4 regions of the Exiguobacterium sp. s192 genome follow, and region 4 is predicted to be linked to each of the others. Evidence: predicted binding sites of a transcription regulator. Region 4 holds the regulator's gene; each other region holds the start of a gene.
What was found. Region 4 encodes Rex, which represses fermentation and respiration genes when NADH is low (regulators of the CRP and FNR family bind a similar motif). Its sites were predicted from a motif close to TTGTGAAATATTTCACAA; they were not measured.
Positions count from the first base shown of each region.

Region 1 (3,176 bases), on a different contig from region 4:
TGGTCGTGCGCTGCCTTATGTCCGATGTAAACCATCGTTAAGATAAGGAAGATATACGCTTGGATTGCCCCGATGAAGAGAGAGAATCCTTGCCAGATAATCATTGGAATCGCTGACAGGATGACACCGACTGGTCCGAGGAATTGGAAATCGTTCGTTCCAGAGATGATACCGATCGAGAGAATGATACCAATCATGATCTCACCCGCGAAGATGTTACCGTAAAGACGAAGACCAAGCGTCAACGTGTTTGCGAACTCCTCGATGATGGTAATAATAAACATCGGCGTCATAAACGTTTTCGCATAAGCGCCGAAGCCGCGCATTTTCACACCATAATAATGGCTCATGACCACTACCATAGATGAAAGTGCAAGTGTCACGTACGGATCCGCAGTTGGTGAGTTGAACCAAATGTAGTGACCCGTCACAACGTTAAAGGGAAGACCCATTAAGTTGGACACGATGATGAATAGGAACAGTGTCATTCCGAAAGTTAGGAAGCGACCCCCTGTTTTCCAGTCCATCGTACTGCTGATGATTCCGCGAACGAATTCGAGGAATAACTCCAGCGTGTTTTGAAAACCGGTTGGCTTCATCGCTAGACGTCGCGTACCGGCCACGGCAATCAGGAAAACGAGAGCAGCTGCAATCAGCACTGTGATCAAGTTTGTCCAGCTACCGTACAGAACGAAGTCGCCCCAGAGTGGGATTTCGTAAAGTGGCATTTCGTGGTTCATTTGACTATTCACCTCTTTTCCCGCTTAAGTTCGTGAGTCAAAAACTCACAAAATTGTATGACGTGGCCGGCGAGAAGGCCTATTACCACCGCAGTTAATGACAATTCGGTTTCGTACTTCAAACCGATCATCACACAAAGTACCGCGACCGCCATGCGTGATACGGTCCCTCGAGACATCGGCTTACGCCCACGCTCGATTACACGATACATTCGATCGACGCTGAGTCGTTGCAGCGTCAGAATCATGAAGCTACCTGCCCCACCTAATGCCAGCCCATAAATCACTGGATCACTCGGATAACCGACAAGTAACAGGACAGCAAGGATTCCATAATAGAGTCCGAACCATCTTAAGTACGCACGATACAACGCATCTTGAAGGATGATGTTCATGTCTTGTCTCCTAACAAGTGCCTGATCATTGCGATCATGCAGAGAATGCCGATGAAAATCCCGATGAACACTGAAAACGTCGCCCCCATATTTTGCCACCAGTTCTGCTGTTCCCCATAGTTCCCAACAAGAAAGCCGATGACGATCGGTGCGGCAAGTGCCGTCGAAATTTGCGAGGCCATAATCATACTCGTCGCGAGCCCGTTTTGGCGCACTAGAGACGACCCCCTTTTCCCAGTTGTGGGCTCTTTTTCTTTCCCACAATTTGCGGATTTTCATACTAGTCAAGAATACAATGAGAACCATTTCATAGTCAAATGAATTCACAATTAAAATGGACCGTCGAAACCATTGTATATCAACAATTGATAAGGTTTTCACAGAGGTATCCCGTGCCACGCTTTTCACGAAGATGTGAAGAAAATATGTAGTACTATCAACGTTTAGCGAGATGGTTCACTAGGTGAACAAAACCATTGAACAGTAACGTTATATCGTGTTCCGGAATGAGAAACAAGTCATCTAAATTTGATTTGTGTCGATTTTGTGAAAAAACAATTTTTATTCACAATTGTAAACGCTTCCGTTTTGGGACAGGAAAACCCCTCTGACATCTGTTTGTAACAAAGACGGCAGACGATTTCCAATTCGTCTCGTGTGTCCCTTGTCACAGCTCAAAATGTCAGATCTGATTTCATCATTTTGAGGTCATCCGGCAGTTGATTTTTTAACAAAAACTATATCTTTTGTGTGTTTAGTTCGATACGTATGCCCCTGCTTTCTGCTCTCGCTTTCCTCGGGCGGAAGCGTTCCGCTTCCTTTTTCCCGAAGGAGTCGAGCGCAGCCGCATCAGTCAACATCAGACTGCTTTCATTTTCGAATCAAGATAAGAACACGAATCGATTTTCCACGAAAACCCACTCGTGTCACAAATTAGTTTACCCGAAACGGTTCAAACGTCGCTTGGTGATTAAAATGTTCTAAAATCGCCGCCGCAATCCGTTCTGAGGCGTGACCGTCGCCGTATGGATTTGAAGCGTGCGCCATCTCTGTATATGCGACTTTATCGTCCAGCAACTCGCTGGCAAGACGGTAAATCGTGTCTTCGTCCGTTCCGGCAAGCTTCAGCGTTCCAGCCTTCACCCCTTCCGGACGTTCTGTCGTATCGCGTAAGACGAGGACCGGAACACCAAGCGACGGCGCTTCTTCCTGGACGCCGCCGGAATCGGTCAGAATCAGATGCGCCCGACTGGCGAAGTTGTGGAAGTCGAAGACATCAAGCGGTGGAATCAAGGTTATCCGATCGTGCCCTTTGAACACATCCTTGGCTGCTTCTTGGACAACCGGATTTAAATGGACGGGATAGACGATATGGATATCCGGGTAATCATCTGCCAAACGGCGGATCGCGCGGAACATCTGATGCATCTTCGCACCTTGATTTTCCCGGCGATGAGCTGTCATCAAGACGAGTTTCCGTTCACCGACTGTTTCCAGCACAGGATGGACGTAATCGGGTTGGACCGTCGTCTGTAAGGCATCAATCGCCGTATTGCCCGTCACGTAGACACCTGTCAGGCGATTTTCTGACGCGAGGTTCGTTGCCGCCTGATCGGTCGGTGCGAAATGCAGGTCAGCCAAGGTCGACGTCAACTGCCGGTTCACCTCTTCCGGGAACGGTGAATACTTATCGTATGTACGGAGTCCGGCTTCGACATGACCGACGGCGATTTGGTTGTAATAAGCCGCAAGACTCCCGACGAACGTCGTCGTCGTGTCGCCGTGGACTAACACGAGATCGGGCTGGACTTCTTTCATGACTGCATCCAATCCTTCCAGACCGCGTGTCGTGATATCGACTAACGTTTGGCGGGGCTTCATGATATTCAAATCGTGATCGGGTGTAATCTCAAACAGCTCTAGTACTTGATCGAGCATTTCCCGGTGTTGCGCCGTGATCGTGACATGAACATCGAACGCAGGATTTTGTTTTAAGACGTTGACGAGTGGTGCCATCTTGATCGCTTCCGGTCGTGTGCCG
Region 1 is NZ_JACSMS010000006.1:74,698-77,873, reverse strand. Features, by position in the region: gene atpB (F0F1 ATP synthase subunit A) at 1-740, opposite strand, end outside; gene KNP87_RS11195 (ATP synthase subunit I) at 749-1,135, opposite strand; gene KNP87_RS11190 (AtpZ/AtpI family protein) at 1,132-1,350, opposite strand; gene wecB (non-hydrolyzing UDP-N-acetylglucosamine 2-epimerase) at 2,069-3,176, opposite strand, start outside.
Region 1: the regulator Rex is predicted to act here: its motif matches at 1,431-1,448, upstream of KNP87_RS11190 (AtpZ/AtpI family protein).

Region 2 (3,176 bases), on a different contig from region 4:
TTTTCACCGGCAAGCATTAGCAGCTGTCGGTAATACACAAGCACAGGAAGATTTATTGATTCAAGGTGAACTCGGATTGGCACGATTGACGACTGATCTCGCATCAGAAGACGGTTCGGATATCGAACGTGAAGCCGAACTCGTGCTCTATTTCCAACTCAAACAGTTGCTGGACATGTTACGCGCTTTATCTCACAAACGTTTTGAGATGCAACCCGAACAAGAACAACTCTTATTGACGGCAGTTCTCTATTTCACGTCTCCCGTTGATGCCTTACCGGATGAAAACATCTTAGGTTTGTTTGACGATGCTCAAATCGTCGAAGCCATCTACGAGGAACTGGCGGCGGACGTCGATCGTTTTCAACACCTCGAATAAAGACAGCAGATTTTGGTCACTAAAGAACATGACTGCATACACACAGCAAAAAATGGACCCGACGGCTAACCGTCAGGTCCATTTTTGTATAGGCTTCATCGTCTGTACGATATTATGCTTTTTGTTTTGAAGCGATGTTAATCGTTGCTGCTTGTTGATTTGATTGATCCACTTCTAATTTCGATTTGTTCAACCATGTGTAGACCATCCCCATGAAGACAGCTCCACCAACGATGTTACCGAGCAAGGCTGGAACTAGATTGTGGATTGCGCCGGCGAATGAAATCGCTTCAGGGTGTGGTACGACTAAAGCAAGTGAGAACAGAGCCATATTCGCAATAACGTGATCAAATCCAGAAGCAAAGAATACAGCTACCAAAATCATCATCATCATGATCTGAGCCAACTCATTTTTCATGTTTTTCGGAATGAAAATCGCTAGACAGACCATCCAGTTACAAAAGATGGCGCGCGTGAAGATTTCCCATGTCGTATGGTGAATCTTCGTTTCAGACACTGCAAACAACCAGTTATTCATACCAAGTTCTTGAATGATGCCGGTTTGTGAAAACAGTAAGGCGAATGCCAGACCCCCAAGACCGTTTCCGATGAAACAAAGTGTCCATACTTTAAACGTATCCATTTTTGAAGTGAACCCACGCATCGTCGCTGTCGTAAAATACATCGTATTGCCCGTAAACAGCTCAGCTCCACCGTAAACAATTAAAACAAGGGCAACACCAAACGTCAATCCGCCAACAAGTGTCGTGACCGGTGATTCGTTCAAATATAAACCGTTGATTGCTTTAAGTGTAAATATGATTGCAAAACCAATGAAAACGCCTGCCAGCATCGCACGAACCAAATATTCGAGTGGACGCATCTGTAACATTTGCGTCGATTTGACGGCTTTTTTTCTTAATCCTTCTAATGCTTCTACCTCGTTCATCGTAGAAACCTCGCTTTCTCTTGTTCAACACTTCACAATGTCTGTTCATTTATTATCATACTTCCATCTTATAAGATGTTCAAGTGATGAATAGACCTTATTTACTGTTTTATTGAAAGAACGAGATGAAAACGATACCATTGTGTCAAGTTTGTGAAAAATGCTTTTTCTTGCTAGATACAACTACTTTTCAGGAATGATTTTTAAGGAGTCCGCGAACTTTTCTAAAAATACCAATCGTCTTGAATCCACGAGAATATAGTCTTCGACGACGACCCGATTGAAGCGGTCCGAGGACGAAGTGGCTCGATCAATGTCTTGTGGCGTGTAGGCTTCAATCCTTGGGCGATCTACGCTGAACACGATACGCGTGAACGGATCACTGTATTGAATCTCTAACTCCACCAGATCTGAAATGCTGAGAAAAAGAGCCAACGTATGATGCATGATCAACTTTGACAGTCGGCTTCCCAAAAAAGACTGGCTGTCACGTGTGATATTCTCCGTGTTCATGCCTGTCCAATCGATGCGCTCCTGTCCGGTCACACGATAAGACATCTGGACGGATGATCCGTCAATCGACACGTTGTCAAGTGCATCTGAGAACGGAAGTTGTTGAATCAATTCCTGAATGGCAGCTGTATTCGATACCGATGTTCCGACATGTCGCACGACTACGCGACCATCTTTCCACCCCTCTTCTTCCGGAGGTTTTTCCTGTTTCAGGACAAACAAAGAGCCACTCGACAGTCCAATCCCGATACAAAGGAGGACAAGGATGATTTTTTTCAAGACGAACCGTCTCCCTTCTCGAAATTCCAAACGTTCTACTGATTTTTTCAAATCAGGGGTTGAATTTATCCGAATATCAGCGTACTCTTGCAGGCAGATACTTTTTTTAGAGGAGGAGCATGAGATTTCTCATCAATCACAATGAAAACTAAACAACCTGCAAAGAAAAAACGGACGGAAAAAATTGGCTTCCTCTTGATTGGAACGCTGTTGTACTCTTTATACATCAGCTTACTGTTATCACCAAACGATATCGGTTCCGGTGGTATCATGGGAATTACACTGATTGCACAAGAACTGTTTCATACACCAATTGGATTAACCCAGCTCGTATTGAACATTCCTCTCTTTTTACTTGGTTTTCGATTCTTAAGAAAACGATTCATGTTTTTATCCGGAATCATTGTTCTTGTATCCTCTTTTTTAATCGATTGGATTCCGACACAAATTGTCCCTGAATCTCTAAATGATCCTCTTGTCGCCTCGATTTTCGCAGGACTCGTTTCCGGCCTTGCGATGGCCTTGATTTTCTTTGGTGGCGCCTCGACAGGCGGGCTTGATATCCTAGGGAAATTTTTCTATGCTCGTTTTCATAACTGGCCGCTTCCCCGTATATTTTTAATGCAAGACTTGGTGATTTATATTCTGGTTTGGTTCGTATTCGACTTGAAACACGTCATGTACGCTTTAATCATGAGCTTCGTTCGTGCCAAAGCACTCCAAACTGTCTACAGTTTCTATTCAGCCTCAAAACAGTGCATTATCATATGTGAAAAAGCGGATGAAATCAATGAAGTCATCACGAAAGAACTCGGTCGGGGCGTAACGATTCTTGATGCCCGTGGCGGGTACTCGAAACGGACAAAAAAGATGGTTTATGTCGTCGTACAAAACAACGAGATTCTCAAGCTCCAAGAGATTGTCTCTTCTGTGGAATCCAACGCTTTTGTGACCTTCTCAGAAATTCATACTGTTTTTGGAAACTACAAGGAACATTCGTATTCATTTTAACAATCCTTATGTACTTCAATCGTCGTAACTATGAGTTGCGACGGT
Region 2 is NZ_JACSMS010000005.1:111,616-114,791, forward strand. Features, by position in the region: gene KNP87_RS10275 (DUF1232 domain-containing protein) at 1-379, shown strand, start outside; gene KNP87_RS10280 (formate/nitrite transporter family protein) at 492-1,328, opposite strand; gene KNP87_RS10285 (hypothetical protein) at 1,512-2,120, opposite strand; gene KNP87_RS10290 (YitT family protein) at 2,262-3,131, shown strand.
Region 2: the regulator Rex is predicted to act here: its motif matches at 1,349-1,366, upstream of KNP87_RS10280 (formate/nitrite transporter family protein).

Region 3 (3,176 bases), on a different contig from region 4:
CTTTGCCAACAGGGTTATTTTTAAACATCCGTAACAAGACGACCGTACAGATCGTTCCAAGTAACAGATACAGTAAGCTGAATAAAATCAACATCGGTCCAACAGCCGTCGACGTCGTCGCCGCATCAGCCGTTCTCATAATACCATAAAGTGTCCATGGTTGGCGTCCGATTTCCGCATACATCCAACCGGCTTCAATCGAGACGATGGCAAGTGGTCCACCGATGAAAATACCGCGCAGTAACCACTTATTGTACGGATTTAATTTCTTGAGACGGAACGCAAGGACGAACAGCGCCGAGATAGCCGCCAGATACATTCCGATCGATACCATGATGTCGAAGAAGTAGTGGACAAACAGCGGTGCCTGATCCTCTTTGGCGAACTCGTTTAATCCGATGACTTCCGTATCAGGTGCTCCACCTGCAAGAATCGACAGTGCATACGGAATCTTGATGGCGCCTTTGATTTCGTAGCTGCCGTCTTCTTGTTCATCTAAAATACCACCAAAGATTAATTCTGCTTCACTTGTCGTTTCAAAATGCCACTCTGCAGCCGCTAATTTTTCCGGCTGGTACTTGGCTAAATATTTACCTGAGAAGTCTCCGACAAGTGCTGTCGAGAAGGCAAAAATCAAACCGGCCATGACTGTTAAGCGAAGGGCTTTTTTATGGTAAGCCGTTTCCGCTGCCGACAATGTTTTTTTCCGTAATAGGTGGAAGGCAGCAATTGCAGCCAAGATAAAGGCAACTGTCAAATATGCCGACACGATGACGTGTGTTGCTTTTGTCGGCGTCGCTGTATTGAACATCGCTTTTAACGGTTCGATTTGTGTTAACGTTCCGTTGACGATTTTAAAGCCTTCCGGTGAGTTCATGAACGAGTTGACTGTCGTAATGAAGAAGGCAGACAACGTCGCACCGATGACGACAGGAATCCCGATCAACCAGTGTAACCACGGGTTTTTAAATCGATCCCATGTGTACAGGTAAATTCCGAGGAAAATCGCCTCAAAGAAAAATGCGAATGTTTCCATGAACAACGGCAACGCAATCGTTTGACCGGCTACCTGCATTAAGGACGGCCATAAGAGTGATAATTGCAACCCGATTGCTGTACCGGTCACGACACCGACTGCTACTGTTACGATATAACCGCGCGTCCAGCGCCGAGCCAGAAGAATATAGTCTGAATCTTTTCGTTTAATTCCGATGTACTCTGCTGCGAGTACCATCAATGGAACCCCTACCCCAATCGTCGCAAAGATGATGTGGAATGCTAATGTGAGCCCTGTCAACAATCGACTGAGCATTACTGGATCATTGAACATGTGTATAGCCCCCTCTTTCTAAACGTACTTCTATATATTGTTTATATCCGTATCATAGAGAACATAATCATTTGTGTCTGTTCTTAATGTTTGATGTAACAAATTGTTCACATATACTCGTGATTTATTTCACAAAATGTTCGAAAACTGTTCCGTTCTATGAAATGAAAGCCCTTTATTCATTTTCATCAGGAATAAAGGGCTTCTTGTCACGTATTTTGTTTAGACATATTCTCTAAAATAATGATCGAGTAAGTTGATGATGAACGGAATCGCCTCTTCGTCTGGATTCAATGTCGGCTGATGTAGACCAGAGGTAGCATTGTTGACGCCTAACCAGAACATCATGCCCGGTATCTCTTTCAACATGAAGCCAAAATCTTCTCCCGTCATCGCTGCATCGCACTCAACATAATTGGCATTCATTTTGACGAATGATGAAAATTTGTTGACGACATTCGGGTCATTGACGACTTCATAATACCGGTTTCCAAACTGGAGATCGATTTTTACTCCGAACGAAGCTTCGATTCCGCGAACGATTTCCCGAACCCGCTGTTCCAATTTTTCCATATCGTTTCCGTTAAGTGCCCGCATCGTTCCGTCAAGTAACGCCCGACCCGCGATGACATTTTCCCGAATTCCCGCCTCGACCTTCCCGATCGTGATGACACTACAGTTCATCGGATTGATTGATCGGCTGACGATCGTTTGCAATTGCATGATCAAAGCCGCTTGTGCGACGACAGTATCAATCGTGAGGTGAGGAAATGCCGCATGACCGCTCTGACCATAAATCGTAATATGGACTTCTCGTGCACTCGCGAACAATACACCGGGACGACTCGCAATGGTCCCGACCGGATATTCAGGTGCGACATGTAGACCGTACATCTCACTCGGACGGTATTTCTCAAACAACGGGCTTTTAATCATCGGTTCCGCTCCACCCGGTCCTTCTTCTGCAGGTTGGAAGAGGAAGACGACGTCATCCATGACCGGAAGTTCGACAATCCGGCGTAACAACCCTAGCGCAATCGAAGTGTGGACATCGTGTCCACAGGCATGCATGAATCCAGGGTGTTCCGAGCAAAATGGTAATCCTGTCGCTTCTTCGATCGGTAATCCGTCGATATCCGCCCGATACCCGATCGTCCGATTTCCGGTCAACCCCTTGACCCGGACGAACACTCCGGTTTCGAACGTATCATAACTGACTCGATTTTCCGGATAAGACCGGATTTGATCCAAAATAAAGGCCTGCGTCTTGAACTCCTTGAAACCAGGTTCCGGTATTTTGTGAAGTTCCCGGCGCATCTCAATCGCGTATTCCATCTGACTGACTTCCTCCTTCTTCTTTGACGATGTCCCAAAATGCTTGGACTTGTTTCAACTCAAGCATGGATTCCGTTGATAAGATCCATGTATCCCGCTTTAAAATTTTCCCGGATGAGGTCTTGAGAGGAATTTGCATGACTTGACTGGCTTCATGAATCGTTGATTCCGGTAAAATCGCAAAACCGATGCCGTGCAGCGCCATTTGTTTGCACGTCTCGATTTGGTCAACGACCAATGTTCGCGCCGGCGGACTTGAAAAACGATCCTGCCACCATTCCAAAATTTCTTGGTAGTATGTCGAATCGCTTTTGAATTGGATGAAGGGACGTTCGGTTTTCCGAAGTTGTTCCAGCGACGTCAATTCACTGTCGACGAGATAGAGCGGATCAGAAAACAGCCGTTCCTTGACCCCTTTCCAGTCCGGATTTCCCCGAATGATTCCGATGTGAAAATGTTCCTCGAGCATATGCCGCATCATCTCACTCGACCAGCCTGTCACAAGTTGAAC
Region 3 is NZ_JACSMS010000001.1:227,737-230,912, reverse strand. Features, by position in the region: gene KNP87_RS01095 (cytochrome ubiquinol oxidase subunit I) at 1-1,330, opposite strand, end outside; gene KNP87_RS01090 (N-acetyldiaminopimelate deacetylase) at 1,553-2,665, opposite strand; gene KNP87_RS01085 (transcriptional regulator CcpC) at 2,649-3,176, opposite strand, start outside.
Region 3: the regulator Rex is predicted to act here: its motif matches at 1,448-1,465, upstream of KNP87_RS01095 (cytochrome ubiquinol oxidase subunit I).

Region 4 (3,176 bases):
CTGTTCAAACTGTTTCATTTCCTGTTCGTACAACGCCGCTTTTTGTTCGAGATACTTCGTATAGTTGCCGGTAAACTTCCGGGAGACGTTGCGGGACAATTCATAAACGACATTGACGACTTGATCAAGGAAATACCGGTCATGGGAGACGATCAGGACGGCGCCGCGGTAACCGGATAAGTAACTTTCGAGCCAAGACAGGGTATCGATGTCGAGGTGATTGGTCGGCTCATCGAGAATCAACAGTTCCGGTGCCTGCAGCAACATCTTCGCCAGGGCGAGACGGGTCCGTTGACCACCGGAAAGTGTTTGAATCCGGCGGGAATAATCGTCCGGATAAAAGCGCATCCCGTGTAAGACGGAGCGGATGTTGGCTTCAAACTGATAGCCGCCGGCTTCCGAGAAGTCGTGTTGTGCCTGATCGTAGGTTTTGAGCAACCGATCGTAGGCGACCGGATCATTCAAGATGTGCTCCATGCCCATCTCGATTTCCATCCGGCGTAACGCCCGTTCTTGATCCTGCAGGTGTTCGAAGACGGTCAGCATCTCGTTCCAAATCGATTCGTTGGACTCCAGTCCGCTGTCCTGAGCGAGGTAACCGATCCGGACTTCCTTGCTCTTCATGATTTCCCCGGAATCATGTGACAGCTCACCGGCGATGATTTTTAAAAGTGTCGATTTTCCGGCACCATTTCGACCGACGAGGGCAATCCGGTCCCGTTCCTGTACTTCGAGTTTAATATTGTCTAAAATCGGCTCAACACCGAATGATTTTGAGAGTTGGTTTACTTGTAAGAGAATCATATCCATCCATCCTTCCACCCTTTAGTCTATCACGAAAAATCCTGCCGAATATAATATTTGTTACTCTATGTGAAGTGGTTTACAATCAAGGAGAGTAGAATTCTTTGCATTGATTTGGGTGCCACGTCAGAACGTGGCCGAAGGGGGAACTGCAGTATGAATGGGCCAGACACAAAAATACCACAAGCAACGGCGAAACGACTGCCGTTATATTATCGTTTCATCCAGAGTCTTTACAACTCCGGCAAGCTGCGCGTCTCGTCAGCAGAGCTCAGTGAAGCGGTCAAAGTCGACTCGGCGACGATCCGTCGTGATTTTTCCTACTTTGGGGCGTTAGGGAAAAAGGGGTACGGTTACAATGTTCAACATTTGTTAACATTTTTCCGAAAGACACTTAACCAAGACGAGGTCACGAATGTCGCCTTAATCGGGGTCGGACACCTCGGGACAGCGTTTGCAAATTATAACTTTTTAAAGAATAATAGTACTCGTATCGTCATCGCGTTTGACGCGGATGAGGAGAAGGTCGGAACGACGACACAAGACGTTCCGATTTACCACGTGTCAGATATGAAAGAACAAATCAAAGCGAACCATGTCGACGTCGCCATCTTGACGGTACCGTCCCAGTTCGCACAGTCAGTAGCGGACGAGTTAGTTGAGTATGGTGTGACCGGCATTCTGAACTTTACACCGGCACGATTAAACGTACCGGCCCATGTTCGGGTCCATCACATCGATCTGTCGATTGAGTTGCAGTCGCTTGTTTATTTCATGAAGCATTATTCGCAATCAGCTGAAGGAGTGAAATCATAATGGAAAACCTTATTCCGTTAACAGTAGGATTTATGGGACCAGGGAGTATTGCCTTAATCGGTGTCGTCGCCTTAATCATCTTCGGACCGAAGAAATTACCGGAACTCGGCCGCGCTGCCGGTCAGACGTTAAAAGAGTTCAAGAGTGCGACAAACGGCATCATGGACGATGATAAAGACAAAAAGGACGAAACGAAAGAGAAGTGAGTGAATCATGGCGATCGATCAAGAGCAGAGTATGACGACGCACTTAGATGAACTCCGGAAGCGGATTGTCTGGTCGCTCATCATCGTGGTGGTCATGTTCGCTGCAGCTTTTCCGCTTGTCCGTCCGCTTGTGCGTTTTCTGCAGGCTGACTTAAAGGAGCTTGGAATTGGTCTGAACGCTTTTAACGTGGCTGATCCACTGATGTTATATCTGAATCTTGCGTTCATCATCGCAATCGTCTTGGCGTCACCGTTTTGGATGTACCAGCTTTGGGCGTTCATCCGTCCCGGTCTGCATGACCAAGAACAAAAAGCGACGTTGACGTATATTCCAGTAACGTTCTTCTTATTTTTAGCTGGTGTTTCATTTTCTTACTTTTGGTTGTTACCGTTTTTACTTGAAGTATCGACAGAGCTCGGACAAGAGCTCGGCATCGAACAAGTCATCGGCGTCGAGAACTATTTCAGCTTTTTGATCCGCTTGACGATCCCGTTTGGAATACTGTTCCAACTGCCGGTCGTGACGATGTTTTTGACACGGCTTGGACTCGTGACGCCGTTCTTCATGCGGAAGAATCGGAAGTATGCCTACTTTGCGTTATTCGTCGTCGCGGCGTTGATCTCACCGCCGGACGTCACCTCGCATTTAATGATCTCTGTCCCGTTGTTCGTCTTATATGAAATCAGCATCATGATTTCAGCGCGGACGTATAAAAAAGTACTGATCTTGGAGCAACAAGCAGAACTGGAGCGACAGGCGGATTTGATGCGTGACTTAAATAAATAACGACCGAAACTCTCCTTGTCGAGGCGGCAAGGAGAGTTTTTTTGTAAGCGGTCTAATTTTATATTGAAAAAATGAACAGCAATGGTTATACTCTTAATAGAAACACACGGGGGCTTAGCTCAGCTGGGAGAGCGTTTGGCTGGCAGCCAAAAGGTCGTCGGTTCGAGCCCGATAGTCTCCATTCCGTTTGTTCAAAAACCCTTGGGAAACCAAGGGTTTTTTTGTGTTTTCCTATAAGAAATCTTCTTATTAAAATAAGGGGAATATAGGGAGTTTCATGCTTTTGATGACATAAACCAACAAATATTTTTAAAAAGAACCAAATTTGAATTGTATATTAAGAGAAACTTAATTAAACTAAAAATACAGAATTTTCGTTTAATATGTTTTTTAGGGTCACATTACATCTTTCAGAAAAGGGGAAAAACGAATGAAGAAGAAGATTGCATTGGTGGCAGCCGCCATCATGACATCTTCCAGCCTGGTTCATGCTGAGGGAAGTCTGTCATCTCAAGGGAAAGCAGACGTACAAAAGCCACAAGCACTCTCACTCAAGAAAACGG
Region 4 is NZ_JACSMS010000016.1:31,994-35,169, reverse strand. Features, by position in the region: gene KNP87_RS16090 (ABC-F family ATP-binding cassette domain-containing protein) at 1-804, opposite strand, end outside; gene KNP87_RS16085 (redox-sensing transcriptional repressor Rex) at 961-1,620, shown strand; gene KNP87_RS16080 (twin-arginine translocase TatA/TatE family subunit) at 1,620-1,826, shown strand; gene tatC (twin-arginine translocase subunit TatC) at 1,834-2,613, shown strand; tRNA gene KNP87_RS16070 (tRNA-Ala) at 2,722-2,794, shown strand; gene KNP87_RS16065 (S8 family serine peptidase) at 3,044-3,176, shown strand, end outside.